Regions from separate parts of the Geodermatophilus sp. Leaf369 genome, predicted to be linked through region 3. Evidence: predicted binding sites of a transcription regulator. Region 3 holds the regulator's gene; each other region holds the start of a gene.

Region 1 (6,354 bases), on a different contig from region 3:
CCCGGTCGGCAGATCGCCCAGCAGCTTGATGTGCACGAACCCGTGCGGCCACGCCGTCTTGATCAGCGAGCGTGGGACGAAGCGGCCAAGAGCGAAATGCACGTGCAGCCCGTGGTCGGTCTTGTGCCACTCCGGCACCCAGACGTACGGCAGCGGCTCACCGCCCAGCAGCCCGCGCAACGTACGGAAGAACTGGCCCACGTCCCGGCGGACCTGCTTGGGGTCGTGACAGCCGACCCCAGCGTAGGTCAGGGTGCCCAGCCGGTTCAGCCTGTTGTCGGCGCAGTAGCGACGCACCTTGGCAGCAGCTCGACGGGCCGCCTCGCTACGGGACCGCTCGGGGTCACCACCACCGCCGGGGGTGTGCGGCTTGGTCAGCGAGTAACGGAACGAGCCGCCAGCCTCCCCGGCACCGGGGTAGAGCGTGAGCGACCAGCCGGCATCGCTGGCGAGGAGTGGGGACAGATCCACGGGGAGCCTCCGAGGCAACCGATCAGCAAGTGATCGGCCCCGGCGGCTACGCCCTCGCGTTCGTCTACCGCTCCAGCGTCAGCGGCCTGCTGCCCATGCATCTAGGTCTGTGTGCTCGCGGGAATTGGGGCCCTACTCCGGTCGTGAGGGCATGAGATACACGACCGTTGATCCGCGAACGGGCAGCAGCTTCACTGACCAACGGTCGGCCTGTCAACCTCGGCCGGCGGACCGGCGACCCCTCCGGCCCGAGCATGCGCCACCCACACCCAGGGTCAAGGGCCACCGCCCACGCACGTACCCCACCCCGCACGGCCCTCGACCCTGGGCGCGGCTGGCCGGGGTGCACAGTCCTACAACGCCGCCTCGGGGATGGATCGGGGAGGCAGACCCGTCCGAGTTATGTTGCTACTTCAAGTCAAGAGCGCGCCTGCGGCGCGCTCCAAGGGCGGCCAGCTAGTTCGGTCCTCCATCGAGCTTGTCCAGGTCACTGAACAGCTGTCCGGCGATTTCATCGATGTTCAGAACGCGGCGCTTTACCTTGCCGTACAACTCTTCCAGCCCGGAAAACGTACCGCTCGTGTTGTCAGTGTCTACCTCCTGCAACTTCTTCCATGACTTGTCTTCGTTCAGGAGATAGATCTCAAGGATGAAAGGATTGAAGTCGTCGTTGTCCCGAGAGTGCAGCCCAAATCCAAATTTCTCAGTGATGCTCGCGAAGCGGTACTCGCTATCCCGATTGGCTTCCCACGTCAAGGCGCCCTCGTCGGTCAAACGGTTCAAACGACCGATGAGTTGCTCGACTTGCTGATTGCTCAGATATTGCATCTCAACTCGCCTTCACTTGGAATTGGGCAACTAGACCCCCGCAATAGCTTGAAATCTCGCCCACTTCCTCAACAGCTGCCTTAGTGACCGTGCGCACCGTTTGCCGGTTGCTGGTGACTAGCGTGGACTTGGCCGACCCGGCTGTCTTGGCGCTGGCCCGAAGCTTTTCGATCATGGCTATATCAACCTCGCTGTCACCTTCAAGTAGCGAAGCAACCTGGTTCGCAGTGTGGCTGTACGAGACCAGTGAACGGATTGCTAATCGACGATCGTCGTCGGCAGCTGCAGCGTCAAGGTCACCTTCGATGACCCGCAATTGGGGTAGCAATACAAGCAGGTGATTGAGGCTCATACGACGAGAAGTCTCTTCGATTGCGCTTTTGGTTGCGACTGATGCCTTCGCAGTCTTTTTGAGCTGCTGAATCGCTAAAGCGAAACCAACCACCGACACAATGAGACCCGCGACACCAAGTTGATCGCTGAATGTGAGAGCTTTCCACCAATCGACTATCCCAAAAATGTCCATCACCCCCGTGACCCCAGGCCGCTTCACTTAGGGCCAAGTTTGAAGACGGTAACACTACCGAAAGCAAGATCGGCGATGAATGCTGCTCCTTCGGCAAGTTGGACGCCAGGAGCCCGGGTCGCCCTCCGCCGGGCAGTGGCTGAGGGTCAGTGACTACAGAGGGTCTATTTGCCACTAGCCAGGTTCGTCACACACGTGGGCCCGCCGGCGGCCGGGTCGTCGTGGTCGCGTGGGACGACGTGGTCGAGGTCGGTGTACTGGGCCGGCCGAGCACAGCCGGGGAACCGGCAGTGCCGGTCTCGGGCCTGCACGAAGCGGACCTGAGCCGCACTCGGTTCGTACCCGTCGACCGCCGGTGGCGGCCCGAGTCCCCTGCCGCGGCGGACGGCGGCACGAGCCTCGGCGGGCGAGCTGATCGCACGCAGCCTGCCGGAGCCGTCGACGACCTCGAACCACACGGAACCCCCACCGGCCGGGCCCGTGGGTACGAGGGCGTCGAACCCGGCCAGCAGTTCGGCCACCGCGGCGGGGCCGACCGGCAGCCTCCCCATCGCGCCCACGCCCGTACCCGGTCCAGGGCCGCGGTCGTCCAGGTCGGCCAGGTCCACCCGCAGTCGCAGGTCCCAGCACGTCCGAGCCACCTCCTCGGGCAGCGTCTCCCACGGCCGGGTCAACAGTTGCTTCAGCGCCTCCACCCGCAGCTGCCCGATCGGCCGGTGGTCACCGCCCCTGCGCATCACCGCGGCCAGGGCATCGACCACGCCCTGCATCGCTGCTGCATCCGCTGCGTCGAGCAGGTCCGCCCGGAGCCCCGCCAGTCCGTCACCGGCACCGACGGTGGTCACGTTCTGCTTCCGCCTACGACGCTCGGCTCGCCTGTCCGCCTCGGCCGGGTCGGCGGCGATGAGCGCTCCACCCACCCGGTCCGCCAACGGGGTGGGCCCCACGCCCTCACCGATCCAGGCCAGCCCCTGCGCTGCCACCGCGTCCACGACGTCGTCGGGGAGTCCGCCCCCGGCGGACTGCTTCCGGTGCGCCAGGGCGTCGACGAGGACCTGACAGCGGCGGACGTCGATCTCCCCGTCCGCCAGTGCTCCCCACACCCGCGGCAGCTGTTCGACCAACACCCGCTGCCTGTCCACCAGCACCGAGGCGGACCCGATCCCGATGCCCAGCACCACGGCGACCTCGTCGGCCACCCAGTCGTCCGGACGGTCGGGATCGGCCGGGTCGTCGGCCCGGGCACCGGGCAAGGACTGCTGCGCGGGCTGCAGCTCCGCCAGCCGGGAGATCGCGGCCGCCTGGAGGGCGTGCAGCTGGGCCTGGGCATCGGCGACGTCCCGCAGCACGGCGTGCACGCCGGCCCGGTCGGTGTCCTCGGTGACCAGGAGCTCCGCCAGCCGCGTGGGCCGGGAGGTGGCATCCGGGGGCAGCAGCCCGGCCGACACCTGCGCGATCCGCTCGGCCTCCTCCACCGCCGCCTGCGCCGCAGCCGAGGCGAACACCTCGACCCGGGCGATGCTGAGCGAGACGCCGAACCGGGTCCTCGCGACCACTCGAGCCACGCTCGTCACCTCCTGGAATGCTCGAACACCTGTACGAAGAGTACTGGACAGCGGGCGTGCGGGCAAGACAAAAGCGCAGCTCAGGGCGCTGAGGTGTACCTTCGACGAGGCGTCGCGCAGGACGACCCAGTGGCCCGCCCCTAGGATCCGCGGGTGCCCTCCGACCGGGTCCAGCAGCTGGTGGACGCCCTCGCCGAGCAGCTGCAGCGCTCCGTCGTGGTGGACGACCCCGACGTGCGGCTCCTGGCCACCAGCAGGCACTTCGGCGACGAGGACGACGTGCGGGTGCGCGCGGTCCTGCAGCGCGACGCGGGCAGTGCCGCGGTCGCGCACGTGCTGGGGGCCGGCGTGCGCACCTGGCCGCAACCGGCCTGGATCCCGGCCGAGCCGGCGATCGGCATGCACCCGCGCTGGTGCGTCCCGCTGCGGTGGCGCGGGGAGCTGCTCGGCCTGCTGATGGTCATCGACGCCGACGCCCGGCTGACCGTCGACGAGGTCGCGCTGATCGGCGCCGCCTCGGGCGAGGTCGCCGCCGTCCTGGTCGGTGACCGGCACGCCGCCGACGCCGCGACCGCCGCCCGGGACGCCGACGTGGCCGCGCTGCTGTCCCGGGTGGCCGAGGAGCGCACGCGGGGCCTCGCAGCGCTGGCCGGCACCGCCGGGACCCAGGTGCGGGCGGTGGTGCTCGCACTCCGCGACGTCGGGCCCGACGACGGCGAGCACGCCCGGGCCGCCGTCCGCCGGGGTCTGGACGCGCTCGGCACCCGGGGCGGCACGGTGCTCGCCACCGTCACCGACGCCGGCGGCACCGGCCTGCTGGTCACCGCCGGCCCCACCGACGACGCCACCGTCGCGGGGCTCGCCGCTGCCGCGGTCGGGACCGTGGCCGAGGTCGCTGCCGGCCGGTTCACCTGCGTCGCGGGCACCGGCCCCGCGGTGGTCGGGCTCGACCGGGGCTGGGTGTCGCACCGGACGGCCGAGCTGGCGACCCGCGCCGTCCCCCGGCTGCAGCCCGGCCCGGTCGTCGACGGCACCGCCCTCGGAGTGCAGGCCGTGCTCCTGCGGGTGCCCCCGGAGGACTGGGACGAGACCGCCCTGCCGGCCGAGCTCACCGCGCTGCGCGCCGGGGACCCGCAGGGCCGGCTCACCGCGACGCTGGCCGCCTGGCTGGACGCCGGCGGCAACGCCCCGGCCGCCGCCGACGCCCTGCACGTGCACCGCACGACCCTGCACTACCGGCTGGACCGGGTCCGCGAGCTCACCGGCGCCGACCTGGACGACGGCGCCACCCGGCTGCGCCTGCACCTGGGGCTGGCCGTCGCGGAGCTGCTCGGCTGACCTCCGACGCAGCGAGCAACCGGCCCGCCGGCTCTGCTCGCTGCGGCCGTGGTGGCCCGCGTCACACATCACCGATGATCACCCGGTGGGTCGACGGCGACCCGGCAGGAGGCCCCGATGAGCACGTTCACGACCACCGACGGCACCGACCTCGACGTCCGGGACACCGGCCCCACGGACAGCGGCCGGACGCTGGTCCTGATGCACGGCTGGTCGCAGTCGCAGTCCACCTTCGACCGCGTCGTCCCCACCCTCGCCGCCCAGCACCGGGTGGTCACCTACGACCACCGCGGGCACGGCCGGTCCGGCAAGCCCGACCACGGCGCCCGGGTGGCCCGGCTGGCCGCCGACCTCGCCGAGCTGGTCGCGCACCTGGGGCTGACCTCCTACGACCTGGTCGGGCACTCGATGGGCGCCTCGGTCGCCTGGAGCCACATCGACACCCACGGCACCGGCGCCCTGGACTCCCTCGTGGTGATCGACCAGCCCAGCGCCTGCGTGGTGCTGCCCTGGATGACCCCGGAGGAGGGCGCCGCGGCCGGCGCGATCCTGGACTTCCCGAGCACCGAGGGCTTCGTCGGCGCGGTCGGCGCCGCCGACGCCACCGAGACCCGCCGGGCGTTCCTGGCCTCGATGCTGTCCGACGTGCTGCCCGAGGAGGACATGGCGTTCCTGTTCGGGGAGAACCTGCAGATGCCCGGACCGTGGGGTGCCCGGTTGCTGCTGGACCACGCCATGCAGGACTGGCGCGACGTGCTGCCGCGCATCGACGTCCCGACGCTCGTGGTGGCCGGAGAGGTCAGCCACGTGGCCCCGGCGTCGCAGCAGTGGACCGCCGAGCACGTCCCGGGTGCGCAGCTGCGCACGTTCAGCGCCGACGAGGGCGGGTCGCACTTCCCGTTCTACGAGGGACCGGAGCACTTCGCCCGGGTGCTGCTGGACTTCCTCGCGGGCACGCCCGGCCCCCGTGGCTGACCCCCGGCTGGCCAGGAAGGTCGCGATCGTCTTCGGCGGTGGGCTGAACACCGGCGGTCCGGACGGCGTCACCAGCATCGGCGCGGCCACCGCCACCACGTTCGCCCGGCACGGCGCGCAGGTCGTCGTCGTCGACCGGGACGAGGCGGCCGCCCAGCGCACCGTCGACGCCGTCCGGACCGAGGGCGGGACGGCGCTGGCCCTCGTCGCCGACGTCACCGACGCCGACCAGGTGCAGGACGCCGTCGCCGCGGTGATCGACGAGTTCGGGCAGCTGGACGTCGTCCAGAACACCGTGGGCGCGACCCGGCTCGGCGGGGTGGACGAGCTGACCCTGGACGACTGGCACCGCACCCTCGCGTTGAACCTGGACAGCGTCTTCCTGTCCGCGCAGGCGACGCTGCCGCACCTGCTCGACCGCGGCGGGTCGATCGTCAACGTGTCCTCGACGGCGTCGATCCGCTGGACCGGCTACCCCTACCCCAGCTACGCGGCGGCGAAGGCCGGGGTGAACCAGCTGACCCGCAGCCTGGCCCTGCAGCACGCCGACCGCGGGGTCCGGGTCAACGCCGTGCTGGCGGGGCTGATCGACACCCCGCTGGTCTACCAACAGCTGGCCGGGGGCTCCTCGGTCGCGGAGATCCGCGCCGA
Region 2 (6,354 bases), on a different contig from region 3:
CGGTCTGCACCAGGGTGGGCGGCAAGGCGTCGGCCAGGTGGTCGTCCCAGGCGGGGGAGACCGTCGGCTCGGCCTGCCGTGCGGGGTCGGGGACGTGGGCCCACTGGGCGAAGCCCTGGACGAAGGGGCTGATGGCCGGCCGGCGGGCCGAGGACCGGCGGTCGGTGCGGGTGAGGTCGAGGACCGGGACGGTGAGGCAGGCGGCGGCGGGTCGGGGCAGGCCGCGGGCGTGCAGGTCCTGGCAGATGTTGACGGCGAGCTTGGCACCGGCGCTGATGCCGGACACCACGAGCTGGTCGGGGTCCCAGGCGTGGGCCGCGGCGTGCTCGCGGACCCACCGGGCCACGTCGGCCATCTGCTGCTCGGGCACCGGGTACCGGACACGGGGGGCGGTGTCGTAGTCCGGCAGGACCACGCCAACACCCAGCTCGGCGACCAGGTGCCGGGCCAGCGGCAGGTCCTGCTCGGGATTCCGGTTGACGAACCCCCCGCCGTGCAGGTGCAGCACCACCGGGACCGGTCCGGAGGAGGCCTCGGGGTGCAGGACCACGGCGCGGACCCGTCCGTGTCGGGTGGGGATCTGCACCGTGGTGGGTGCGGGCCCCTGAGCGTGCGGGAGCCGCCGGAGGGCCGGGGGTGTGAGCCGCACCCGGGAACCGAGGTGCGCCAGGACCCAGAACGCCGGGTGGAACGGTCGTCGCCTCATCGGTGGTCCACCCTGCCACGCCCACGCTCACCCACCCGGGGCACCGACGACCACCAGCTCGATTCCCTCGGGGTCGGCGAGCGACCACCGGCCCGCGGACTCCCCCAGGACCCGGCCACCGGCCGCGACGGCGATGGCCAGGCGCGCCTGCACGACGTCGGCCGGCACCGCCAGCTCGACGTGGACCCGGTCGCGCTGCCTGCGCCGCTCGGTGTCCGTCGCGTCCAGCTCTTGGAAGACCAGCGTGGGGTTCAGCCGCCGCGGGTCGTGGACGTCGCTGGCCCCGTCCCGGCGGTCGGGTTCGTAGCCGAGCGCGGCCGTCCAGAACGCACGGACGGCGTCGACGTCGGCGGCGTCGAGGAAGAGCTGCACGAAACGCGGTAGCGCCGGGTCCGCGGTCGCCCCCAGCTCGCGCGCCACGGTCTGGAGGCGGGCGGCGAGGTCGGTGAAGTCCAGCTCGAGGCCGTGGGCGGCGGCCTCCCAGCGGTCCTTGCCGCTGTCCAGGACCACCAGCCCGGGGCGCAGGTCGATCAGCAGGGGGAACCCGGCGTCGTCGGCAAGGGCCGCAGCCGCGGCGGCCAGGTCCCGCTGCTGGCCCGTCGAGGTGGTGCGGTAGCAGGCCACCGCACCGAACACGGCGGACCAGTCGGCGGTCGCCGGGCTATCGCCGAGCCGGTCGCCGGGCACGAGGTCGACCTCGTTGCCGTCGGGGTCGGCGTGCCGGACGCCGTAGGGCCCCGACGGCTCGCCCGGGCTCACCTGGGCGACCACGGCGGCCGGCCGCACCACGTCGAGGTGGAGGCGGTTGCGCAACGGTCGCGGGTCGGTGGCCGGCCGGATGCCCATCGCGGGGTCCCGCCGCAGCGGGTCCGCCAGCCCGTCGTCGTCCCCCGGCTCGTAGCCGAGCACCCGCTGCCAGAACGGCCGCACCGCGGACGGGTCGCCGGCGTCGACCACGACGCGGAGGTGCTGCAGCACGGTCGGATCGGCGGTCAGCCCCAGCTCCCGCGCGGCGGCCGACACCGCGTCGGCACGGTCGTCGGAGTCCAGGCGCACCCGCAGGCCGGTGTCGCGGACGTCGACCGCCGCCCCGGCCGACAGGTGCGCGACCTCCCCGGCGAGCGCGGCCCCCGCGACGAGCGAGGGCGCGTCGAACCACGCCGTGGTGACGCCGTCGACCGTCCGCCAGTCTGCTTCCGGTGCTGTCATGGCGGCACCCTAGGGACTCGACGGGCATGCTGCAGCCGTGCTCGTGGCCATCGGAGGACTCCCCGGCGTCGGCAAGACCACCGTGGCCCGGGCGGTGGCCGGCGCGCTGCCCGCGGCCCACGTGCGGATCGACGCGCTCGAGGTGGCGCTGGTGCGGCAGGGCGTGGTCGCGGAGGGCGAGGTCGGACCACACGGGTACGGCCTGGCGCTTGCCGTGGCCGACACCTGCCTGGCAAGCGGTGGGCACGTCGTCGTCGACGCGGTGTTCGACGTGCACGAGGCCCGGCAGCCCTGGGACGAGCTCGCCGCCCGGTACGGGACGGAGCTGCACTGGGTGCGGCTGGTGTGCAGCGATCCGGCCGAGCACCGGCGCCGGGTGGTGGAGCGCAGCGCGGACATCGCGGGCCACCAGCTGCCGAGCTGGGACGACGTGACCGGGCGCGTCGTGGACACCTGGGACCAGCCGCACAGCGTCGTGGACACCGCAGCCGGCGATCCGGTTGCAACCGTTCTCGCAGCTCTGCAGGGTGTTCAGGACCCTGGCGCAGGCCCTACCGTCCGGTCATGACGACGTTCTGGATCGTGGTGGGCGTGCTGGTGGTGGCCGCGCTGGCGGCGATGCTGGTGCACGACCGCCGCGCGAAGGCCCGGGGCTCCCGGTTCGACGCCGACGGCATCGGCGGCGGTGCGACGGGCAGCCCGGAGGCCTACCGCAGCTCGCCGGGCAGCCACCCGACCGGCTGGGGCCGGGGGACGGGCGGCGGCGCGGGCTGATCGGCGTGGATCCGGCTCAACGCCGGTCGCGGACCCACCGGTCGCGCAACCGCCGGAGCCGGACACCGGCGACGGTCAGGAACGCCGCGATGCCGACGACGGCGAACGCGATGCGCCCGTAGGAGCCGTCGACGGACACGGCGACCACCAGAGCGATCACGGCCAGGAACGCTGCGATGCCCAGGGCGAGCTGGTACCGGGTCAGGTCGACGGGTCGGGCCACGACGGCAGGCTAGGGCCGCGGACCCCGACACGGGCAGGGACGACGGTCAGACGCGCAGGCGGTCGAGCACGATCTCGGTGCCGTCGGGGCGGAACGTGCGCCAGCGTTGCCCGGGTGGTGCTCCGTCGTCACGCTCGACCCGGAACCCGTGGTGGACCTTCGTGTGGTGGCGTTCGCAGAGCAGCGCCGAGTTGTCGAGGCTGGTGTCGCCGTCGTCGCGGAGCCACTCGAGCAGGTGGTGGACGTCGCACCAGTGCGTGGGGGCGTGGCAGCCGGCGAAGACGCAGTGCCCGTCCCGGGCTTCGACGGCCTTGCGGATGTGCGGTGGGACGACCCGCTTGGTGCGCCCGACGTCCAGCGGGAGCCCGTCGGGGCCCATGACGATGCGGGTGATGGCCGAGTCACAGGCGATCCAGCGGGCCCGGGCCGCGCTGATGGTGGCGCCGAAGCCGGTGGTGGCGGTGTCGCGACCGGTGGCGGGGTCGACCAGGTCCTCGAGGTCGATGGTGACGACGACCTGCGGCTTGACCGTGCGCAGGAACGGCAGGTCCCCCTGGGCCAGGGCGTTGTCGCAGAGCTGGACGAACGCGTCGCCCTTCTGCTGGGCGCGGGTGCGCAGATCGCCCAGCGGGCGGTCGGCCTGCACGATGGACTCGATCGCGGCCAGTGCCTTCTCGAACCCGACCGGGTCCAGGTCGAACCGCCCCGACCCTGAGCCGTCGGCGCGGCGGCTGAGCGTCAACGACCGCCGCTCGGTGGGGTCGGGCTCGGGCCCGTCGGGGTCCAGGGCGTTGCGGAACGCGTTCACCGCGGTGGCGAGCTTCGCGTGCGGCAGTGTGCGTGCGACCTCGGTCCACGCCTCGTCGAAGGCGTCGAGGTCGACGTCCTGCTCCGCGGCCGCAGCGATGTCACACGGCCGCAGCGCGTCGGCGACCACCCCGACCTGGGCGGCGGTGACCGCCCCCTCGGCGAACGCGGCCTCCAGACGTGGAAAGTGCTCCAGCGCCCGGCCGGCCCGCACCACGGCAGCGGCTGCTCCGTTCGAGAAGTGGTGGTGACCGCGCAGCAGCGACTGCATCGTCCTGAGCCCGTCGTGCTCAGCAGCACCGACCACGTCGGCGTGCCGGACGGTGCGGGTCAACTCGGCCGAGGCCCGGTTGACGAACTCGACCAGATCGGCCGTCCGCTCCAGCAGCGCACCGTCAGGCAGTGCATGGAGGTCGTCGACAGCCAGGGCGTCCAGCGCGGACCGCAGCTCGCTCACGACACCTCCCAGCTGTTCGATCAGGTGTTCGAAGTCTACCGCAGCAGGAGACCCCGGAACAGCTGAATCCCCAGCTCAGAGGCCTGTCCACAGATCCGCGAACGGGCTTGACACCCGTCATAGCTGCGGGTGCCCGAACAGCCCGGGCAGCCCCCCGGTGTGCAGGAAGACCACCCGCCCCGGCGGCAGCGACCCGGCGGTCGCCGCGGCGACGAGGCCCGCCATCGCCCGGCCGGTGTACGTGGGGTCCAGCAGGACGCCCTCGGTCCGGGCCACGAGGGTGAGGGCGTCCCGCGTCGCCGGGGTCAGGTGCTCGTAGCCCTCCCCGATCTGCCCGTCGTCGACCCGCAGACCCGCAGCGGAGACCCCCATCTCGTCGAGCAGCGTCGCCACCGTGTCGTGGGCGTCGACGACGGCACCGGTGGCCACCCCGAGCACCCGCGAGGTGCCCAGCGCCGCCACGAGGCCCGCCATCGTCCCGCCGGACCCGACCGCGACCACGACCAGACCGACGTCCGGCACCTGCTCCAGCAGCTCCTCCCCGGCCCGCCGGTAGGCCTCGGCGCTGCGGGCGCTGGTCCCACCGAACGGGATGAGGTGGGCGTGGCGCTGCTGGGCGAGTCCGGCGGCGACGGCTGCGGGGTCGTCGTCCCCGGCGAACACGACCTCGGCACCGAGGAGGTCGTCCAGCAGGAGGTTCCCCCGCCGCTGCTCGGGCTCGTGCCCCGAGAGCACCAGGACGCAGCCCAGCCCGCACCGGGCGGCCGCGGCGGCGGTGAGCCGGGCGTGGTTGCTCTGCGGCGCCCCGGTGGTGACGACGACGTCGGCGCCGGCCTCGAGGGCGTCGCCGATCGTGACCTCCAGCTTGCGGACCTTGTTGCCGCCCCCGCCCAGACCGATCAGGTCGTCGCGCTTCACCAGCAGCCGGTCGGCGGGCAACCCCAGGGCGTCCGCCAGGCGCGGTGCGGCGTCGACCGGCGTGGGCCCGCCGACGAACGGGGGTGCGCCGGTCATCGCCCGTCCACCACCGTGTCCACCGTCCACTCCCCGCGGGGCTGGGCGTGCAGCTCCCAGTACGCGTCGGCGAGCCGGTCGGGGTCGAGGACCGTGCCCGGGGCGATGACCCCGACGACCGTCACGCTCGCGACGTGCACGCCGTCCTCGGCCAGCTGATCGTGCAGCACGGCCACCGCGTTGCGCAGCGCCGCCTTGCCCAGCGTGAGCGAGGCGTGCTCCGGATCGGGGTACAGCGCCGGTCCGCCGCCGGTCACCAGCAGCGTCCCGGCACCGGCCGCGCGCATCGCCGGGGTGAACACCTGCGCCGCGACCACGGCGCCGACCACGTCCACGGTCAGCGCGTGCTGCAGGTGCTCGGCGTCCGCGGTGAGCAGGTCGTCGCTGACCACGAGGCCGACGTTGTAGACCACCACGTCCGGGGAGCCGACGGTCTCCAGGGCGGCGCGGAAGGCGGTCGGGTCACCGGCGTCGGCGGTCACCGTGGAGACGGCCACCCCGGCCGCTCGCAGGTCGGCCGCGATCGGGGACAGCGTCTCGGCGGTGCGGGCCACGAGGGTCACGGTGGCGCCCTCCCGGCCGAAGCGGCGGGCGATGCCGGCACCGAGGCCGGGTCCGGCGCCGATGACGACGACGTGGCGGGGGGCGGTGGATGCAGTGGTCACGGGACGGGGAGATGCCCACGCCGCGCCCGCCCGACACCGGTAACCTCGAGAACGGTGCGCCGGGAAGTCTGGTCGGCAACTCCTCAGTCGACCCCTGCACCCGGAGCCGCCCCGTGACCACCCCCGCCCGGCTCTTCTCCCGCGGCACGTACTCCGAAGCCACCCGGATCGCCGCCCTCCTGCGCAAGGAGACCGTCGGCGGCGTCCTGCTGATCCTCGGCGCCGCCATCGCCCTCGTCTGGGCCAACACCCCCTGGGCCGCGGCCTACGAGGGGCTGCGCGACACCGTCGTCGGGCCGTCCGCGCTCCACCTGGACCTCAGCCTCGGCACGTGGGCCGCCGACGGGCTGCTGGCGGTCTTCTTCTTCGTCGCCGGCCTGGAGCTCAAGCGCGAGTTCGTCGCCGGCGACCTGCGCGACCCCAAGAAGGCCGCCCTCCCGGTCGCCGCGGCCGTCGGCGGCATGGCCGTCCCGGCGCTCATCTACACCGCGATCAACCT
Region 3 (6,354 bases):
CGGCCCGCATGAACTCCTCGTTCACCCGGACCGAGTTGTTGGCGTTCTGGTACTGGACGCTGGTGATGTCCCGGCCGCCCAGGTCCATGTCGTAGCCGGCGTCCCGCAGCGCGCGGATCTTGTCCTCCTCGCGCGCCTTGGTCTCGACGAACTCCTCGATGTCGGGGTGGTCGATGTCCAGCACGACCATCTTCGCGGCGCGACGGGTGGCGCCACCGCTCTTGATGGTGCCGGCCGAGGCGTCGGCCCCGCGCATGAAGGAGACCGGCCCGGAGGCGGTGCCACCGGAGGACAGCAGCTCCTTGGAGGAGCGGATGCGGGAGAGGTTCAGCCCGGCACCGGAGCCGCCCTTGAAGATCAGGCCCTCCTCGCGGTACCAGTTGAGGATCGAGTCCATCGTGTCGTCGACGGCGAGGATGAAGCAGGCACTGACCTGCTGCGGGCTCGAGGTGCCGACGTTGAACCAGACGGGTGAGTTGAAGCTGAAGACCTGGTGCAGCAGCATCCAGGTGAGCTCGTGCTCGAACAGCTCGACGTCGGTCTCGGAGGAGAAGTAGCCGTGCTCGCGGCCGGCCTCGGTGTAGGTGAGGACGACGCGGTCGATGAGCTGACGCAGACTGGTCTCGCGCACCGGGGTGCCCACGGCGCCGCGGAAGTACTTCGTGGTGACGATGTTCGTGGCGTTGATCGACCAGTCGGAGGGGAACTCGACCCCGCGCTGCTCGAAGTTGATCGAGCCGTCGCGCCAGTTGGTCATCACGACGTCGCGGCGCTCCCAGGTCACCTCGTCGTAGGGGTGCACCCCGGCGGTGGTGAACACGCGGGCGACCTTGAGGCCCTTGCGGTCGGTGGACTTCGCGGTCCTCTTGCGGCCGGACGAGATGCGGTCGGTGGTCTCGGTCAAGACGTGCTCCCCTGGCGTGGCGTGGCTGTGGTGAGGCGGTGGTGAGGCGGTGGTCGTGGCTCTGGTGGCGCTCTAGTGCGGTGGTGCGTCGGTCCCGTTCTAGCCGGGGGGTCCGACAGTCCGGGCGGTGTCGCCCGGGGCGGGGTCGTCGTCGGCAGCGGGACCGGAGCCGAGTCCGATCCGCTTCAACTCGCTGATCTCCTTCTCGAAGTCGGCGACCGACGTGAAGGAGCGGTAGACGCTGGCGAACCGGAGGTAGGCGACCTCGTCGAGGTAGCGGAGCGGGGCCAGGATGGCCAGCCCCACCTCGTTGCTGGGCACCTCGGCCGACCCGGTGGCGCGCACGGCGTCCTCCACCTTCGCGGCGAGGACCGCGAGCTGCCCCTCGTCGACCGGTCGCCCCTGGCACGCCCGGCGGACACCGGCGATCACCTTGCTGCGGTCGAAGGGCTCGCTGACCCCGCTGCGCTTGATGACCGCGAGCACCGGCTCCTCGACGGTCGTGAAGCGCCGGCCGCAGACCGGGCAGGACCGACGGCGGCGCGTCGTCGCGCCCTCGTCGGCCTCCCGGGAGTCGACGACCCGGCTGTCGGGGCTGTGGCAGAACGGGCAGCGCACCGGGGGTCTCCTCTCGGGTGTCGTGGACTCCCACGACGGCCGCCCTGTGCACGCTCCCGGGGACATCCGGTGGATGTCGGGGGGAGAACCTGTGGACGGGCCTGTGGATGGAAGAACATCTGTGTAACTACTAGATGTTGTGGTGAGAGTAGCCCCGCACCCCTACAGATACGCAACCCCTCCCGGGCGTGTCCTCTTCCCCGACTCCGTCGCGCCTTCGGTGGCACCCCGGGACGCCGGTCCTGCCCCACGCGCACCAGCCCGTGCACAGCTCCTGCCAGCACCGATGCCGCCCGGTCGGCACAACCGACCGACGCAGGCCCGCTGCCGCGTACCGCACCCGGACGCGACGGAGCCGGCCCACCCGGGACGGTCGTCCACCGGGGGCCGGCTCGATCCCGGGAGGCGCGAGGTCCCGGAGTGGCGTCAGGGCTCAGGGGACCTGCAGCACCTGGCCGGGCACGAGGGTCACGCCGTCCAGGTCGTTCAGCGACCGCAGTGCGTCGACGACCCCACGGGGGTCGGCGTCGGGGGCGATGGTGCCGGCGATGGACCACAGGGTGTCGCCCGGGGCGACCACGACACTGCTCTCCCCCGCCAGGGCCAGCCCACCACCGGCGGGCTGCCCGCCGAACACCACGGGGCCGGCGAGGGCCGCCAGGCCCAGCCCCCCGGCCACGACCAGCCCCAGCACGGCCCGACGACCACGCCGGGTCAACCGCAGCGGGGCCGGCCGATCAGCCACCGGGGGTCGACCGGCGACGGCGGGGCGACGCAACGGCACCACGTCGGCCCACTGCTCCGGCACCGGCTCCCGCACCGTCACGGTCGGGTCCTGGACCAGGCGGAGCACGGGCCCGACGGGCTCGACGACGCGGCGCGCGGCGACGCCGGCCTGCAGGGCGCGACCGGCCGGGTGGTTGCCGCGGACGGTCGGGGTGGTGCTCGAGGTGTTCGCCGTGGTGGCCATCGTGGTCGCTCCTGTCGCTCGCTCCGACGCCCGGGAAGGGATCGAACGGTTGTTCGATCGAACGTCTGTGCGGATGTCTACCCGAGGGGTCCGACAAAATCGAGGCGACACGGCGTGTCGTTCGAACACCTGTTTGAACGGAGCGGTTCGAGGCGTTACCGTCCGTGTTGATCACGACGGTCACCGTCGGCTGCGCGCCCTCCCCCGGGGGACGCCCGTCCGGCGGGCGTCCGACCGTCGGCACCGGACGAGCTGCGGGCACGCAGTCGGAGGAGGACACGTGGCGGTCGAGGGCGACACACCGGACGGCACGGGCGCCGTGAAGGCCCCCGCGGCGCGGAAGAAGACGTCCACCCGACGGGCCGCGGCGACCGCGGGGGCCGAGGCCACCCCCGGGGACGCCACCGTGCGCGAGTTCCCGGAGCGGGGCGAGGCCGGCGACGGTCTCACCCAGCGCCAGCGTCGGGTCCTGGAGGTCATCCGCGACTCGATCGACCGGCGCGGCTACCCGCCGAGCGTGCGGGAGATCGGCGAGGCCGTCGGGCTGTCCTCGGCCTCCTCGGTCGCCCACCAGCTCTCCGTGCTGCAGAAGAAGGGGTGGCTGCGCCGCGACCCCAACCGGCCCCGGGCCCTGGACGTCCGACTGCCCGGCGACCACCCGATGGCCGACGCGAGCGGTTCGGCGCTGGCCGGGTCCGGTGCCGCCAGCGGCGTCGACGACCCGCAGGCGCCGGTCCCCACCTACGTCCCCGTCGTCGGTCGGATCGCCGCCGGTGGACCGGTCCTCGCCGAGCAGGCCGTCGAGGACGTCTTCCCGCTCCCCCGCGAGCTGGTCGGCGAGGGCACGCTGTTCATGCTCAAGGTGACCGGTGAGTCGATGGTCGACGCGGCGATCTGCGACGGCGACTGGGTCGTCGTCCGGCAGCAGGCGAGCGCGGAGAACGGCGAGATCGTCGCGGCGATGATCGACGGTGAGGCCACCGTGAAGACCTACAAGCGGCGCGACGGGCACGTGTGGCTGCTGCCGCACAACCCGGCCTTCGAGCCCATCCCGGGTGACGACGCGACCGTGCTGGGCCGCGTGGTCACGGTCCTGCGCCGGCTCTGAGTCGACGGCCGGGTCCCGCCGCGGCGGGACCCGGCCCCGGGGAGGTCAGTGCCGGCGGCGGAGCTTGCCGGACGCCCAGACCAGCACGCCGGCAGCCAGCGCGGCGATCACCCCGGCCGTCCACGGCGAGAGACCACCGGAGGCGGTGCCCGGCTCGACAGCGGTCGCGGCGTCGGCCGGGCCGACCGCCGCAGCCGGGGACAGCGCACCGGTCGAGGGCAGCACGGTGACGGCCGCGGGCAGACCCTCGCCCGAGACCACCAGGCTGCGGGCATCGGCAGCGAAGGCGACCGCCTCGCCCTGGGGCGACTCGGGCAGGGCGACCCGGGCCGGGGCACCGGCCAGCGCGCCGGGGACGTCGGAGCCGACGAGCGGCCAGACGTAGGCGTCGGTGTAGGTGCGCAGCGCGATGAGCGCGCCGTCCTGGCTCACCGCGCCGCCGGTCACCAGCAGCTGCCCGGCCCGGCCCACCGGGCCACCGGGGGTGCCCGTCAGGGACAGCGCCAGCTCGGCGACCCGCTCCATGGGCACGGTCGCGGCGGGGTCGAGGGCGGCGGTCGGTCGGTAGACCCCGCTGACCCCCAGCACCTCCTTGGTGACCAGGTAGGGCGTGCCGTCGGGGGCCAGCAGCAGGGCCTCGGCGTCGTGGGGACCGTCGGGGTAGGTCAGTCGGTGCACCTGCGCGGTGCCGTCCGGGCGCAGCGCGATCAGCGCGACGGTCTCGCGGGACAGCCGGTTGTCCCCGGTGTCGGCGAACCAGACGGTGCCGTCGGCCGCCAGCGCCATGTCCTCGGGGTCGTAGGGGTCCACCGCGGCGGTCCGCTCACCGACCACGGCGCAGGAGGCGTCCAGCAGGTGGACCGTCACGGCGTCCCCGCCGTCGTTCATCACCAGCGTGGTGTCCCCGGACACCGCCATCCCGGAGATCTCCGGGAGTCGGGCGTCGGTCACCGAGCAGGGGGTGGCGGGCTCGCCGAAGGGGGCGAGGACCTCCTCGGCCGCGGCGGTGACGACGGCGGCCGACCCGGTCTGGGCCGCGGACAGGAAGGAGCCCGGCAGGAACGGCCCGGCGACGACGCCGATCCCCAGGACGGTCGCCACGAGGGCCCGCGGGCATCGCCCGGCGGGCTCAGGCAGTCGACCGACCGGCTCTGGCACGCACGAAGCGTGACATCACGACTGCGTCGAGTGCGTGCACCACGCCCAGCAGGACGAGTCCCACAGCAGCGCCGACGACCGCGTCGGTGACCCAGTGGAAGTCCAGGGCCACCATGGCCACTCCCGTCACGAGCGGGCCGAACACGCTGAGCACCCACAGGGCGCGCTGCACCTGCGCCGGCAGCCCGAACTCCACGGCCTGCCACCGCGCCACGCCCCACATCAGCACGGCGTTGGCGACGTGCCCGGAGGGGTAGGAGGCGCCGTCCCGGTGGAAGAACGAGCCCGGGTAGGCCGGCGCCGTCCGGCCGGTGCCGTACTTGAAGGCGTAGACGACCGCGGTCAGCAGCGCCAGGGCGACCAGCACCCGCAGCACCGGGACGACGGTGCGCCGGCGCCAGGAGATCCAGCCGACGAGCGCGACCAGGACCACCAGGATGGTGAAGCGCCCACCGGCCTGGGTGAAGACCCAGACACCCCAGTACACGTCGGAGTTCCGCAGGTCCCAGGAGCTGACGACCTCGGAGACCGTGAGGTCCATCCGCTCCAGCACGCCGCGGGACAGCAGGTCCGCGGTCACCACGGCGGTCACCAGCGCGGCGACGACGACGGCCCACCAGGCGGGGCGCCCGGTCCCGATGACCCCCGGGCGACGAGCCGCCGGGGGCGCGACGCTGGGGAGGCTCACGGGGTCAACGTACCGCCGCGTCGTGACCTGACCGTGACCGGCGCGGTGCACGGACCGGGCACCGGGCCCGGTCCGTGCACCCTCACGCCACCGGCGCGGTGAACTCCTCGAGCGCCGCGGCCAGCGCGCCGTCGACCCGGGCGTGCAGCCGGGTCCCGTCGGCGGAGAAGTCCTCGCTGAGGACCTCCCCGTCCTGGTGCACCCGGGAGACCAGGTCGCCCCGGTCGAAGGGCACCAGCACGTCGACGTCGACGTCGGGGTGCGGCAGCCGGGCGGCGATGACGTCGCGGAGCTCGGCCATCCCCTCCCCGGTCGCTGCGGAGACCCACTGGGCGCCGGGGAGCGCCTGGCGCAGGGCCAGCACGTCCTCGTCGTCCATCGCGTCGATCTTGTTGACGACGATGAGCTCCGGCACCGAGGCCGCGTCGATCTCGGCGAGCACCACGTGCACCGCGTCGATCTGGCCCAGCGGGTCGGGGTCGGAGCCGTCGACGACGTGCACCAGCAGGTCGGCGGCGGCCACCTCCTCCAGCGTGGAGCGGAAGGCGTCGATGAGCTGGTGCGGCAGGTGCCGGACGAAACCCACGGTGTCGGTGAGCGTGTAGTCCCGGCCGTCAGGCATCTCGGCCCGGCGCACGGTCGGGTCCAGGGTGGCGAACAGCGCGTCCTGGACCAGGACGCCGGCATCGGTGAGCTGGTTGAGCAGGCTGGACTTGCCGGCGTTGGTGTACCCGGCGATCGCGACCGAAGGGGTCTGGTTGCGGTCCCGGCCCGAGCGCTGGGTCGCGCGGGCGGTCGCCATGCCGGCGATCTCCTTGCGCAGCTTGCTCACCCTGGCCCGGATCCGGCGACGGTCGGTCTCGATCTTGGTCTCACCCGGACCACGGGTGCCGATGCCGCCACCGCCG

The links. The regulator LexA, encoded in region 3, represses DNA repair genes until DNA is damaged. The targets are predictions, from matches to a motif close to TCGAACANNTGTTCGA.
Region 1: ASG36_RS16490 (HNH endonuclease signature motif containing protein) is a predicted target of LexA. The motif match lies at 3,412-3,427, and genes of this name have one in related genera.
Region 2: ASG36_RS13015 (HNH endonuclease signature motif containing protein) is a predicted target of LexA. The motif match lies at 4,193-4,208, and genes of this name have one in related genera.

The regions. Positions count from the first base shown of each region.
Region 1 is NZ_LMQA01000004.1:25,502-31,855, forward strand. Features, by position in the region: gene ASG36_RS16480 (hypothetical protein) at 1-471, opposite strand, end outside; gene ASG36_RS16485 (hypothetical protein) at 928-1,299, opposite strand; gene ASG36_RS22020 (hypothetical protein) at 1,301-1,828, opposite strand; gene ASG36_RS16490 (HNH endonuclease signature motif containing protein) at 1,990-3,390, opposite strand; gene ASG36_RS22745 (CdaR family transcriptional regulator) at 3,544-4,728, shown strand; gene ASG36_RS16500 (alpha/beta fold hydrolase) at 4,846-5,703, shown strand; gene ASG36_RS16505 (SDR family NAD(P)-dependent oxidoreductase) at 5,696-6,354, shown strand, end outside.
Region 2 is NZ_LMQA01000002.1:867,322-873,675, reverse strand. Features, by position in the region: gene ASG36_RS13040 (alpha/beta hydrolase) at 1-706, opposite strand, end outside; gene ASG36_RS13035 (VOC family protein) at 734-1,915, opposite strand; gene ASG36_RS13030 (AAA family ATPase) at 1,953-2,483, shown strand; gene ASG36_RS13025 (hypothetical protein) at 2,480-2,689, shown strand; gene ASG36_RS13020 (hypothetical protein) at 2,706-2,912, opposite strand; gene ASG36_RS13015 (HNH endonuclease signature motif containing protein) at 2,959-4,176, opposite strand; gene ASG36_RS13010 (pyridoxal-phosphate dependent enzyme) at 4,294-5,190, opposite strand; gene ASG36_RS13005 (SDR family NAD(P)-dependent oxidoreductase) at 5,187-5,855, opposite strand; gene nhaA (Na+/H+ antiporter NhaA) at 5,969-6,354, shown strand, end outside.
Region 3 is NZ_LMQA01000007.1:52,392-58,745, reverse strand. Features, by position in the region: gene ASG36_RS21255 (vitamin B12-dependent ribonucleotide reductase) at 1-904, opposite strand, end outside; gene nrdR (transcriptional regulator NrdR) at 1,004-1,522, opposite strand; gene ASG36_RS22465 (LysM peptidoglycan-binding domain-containing protein) at 1,956-2,492, opposite strand; gene lexA (transcriptional repressor LexA) at 2,899-3,600, shown strand; gene ASG36_RS21235 (hypothetical protein) at 3,646-4,701, opposite strand; gene ASG36_RS21230 (phosphatase PAP2 family protein) at 4,730-5,446, opposite strand; gene hflX (GTPase HflX) at 5,529-6,354, opposite strand, start outside.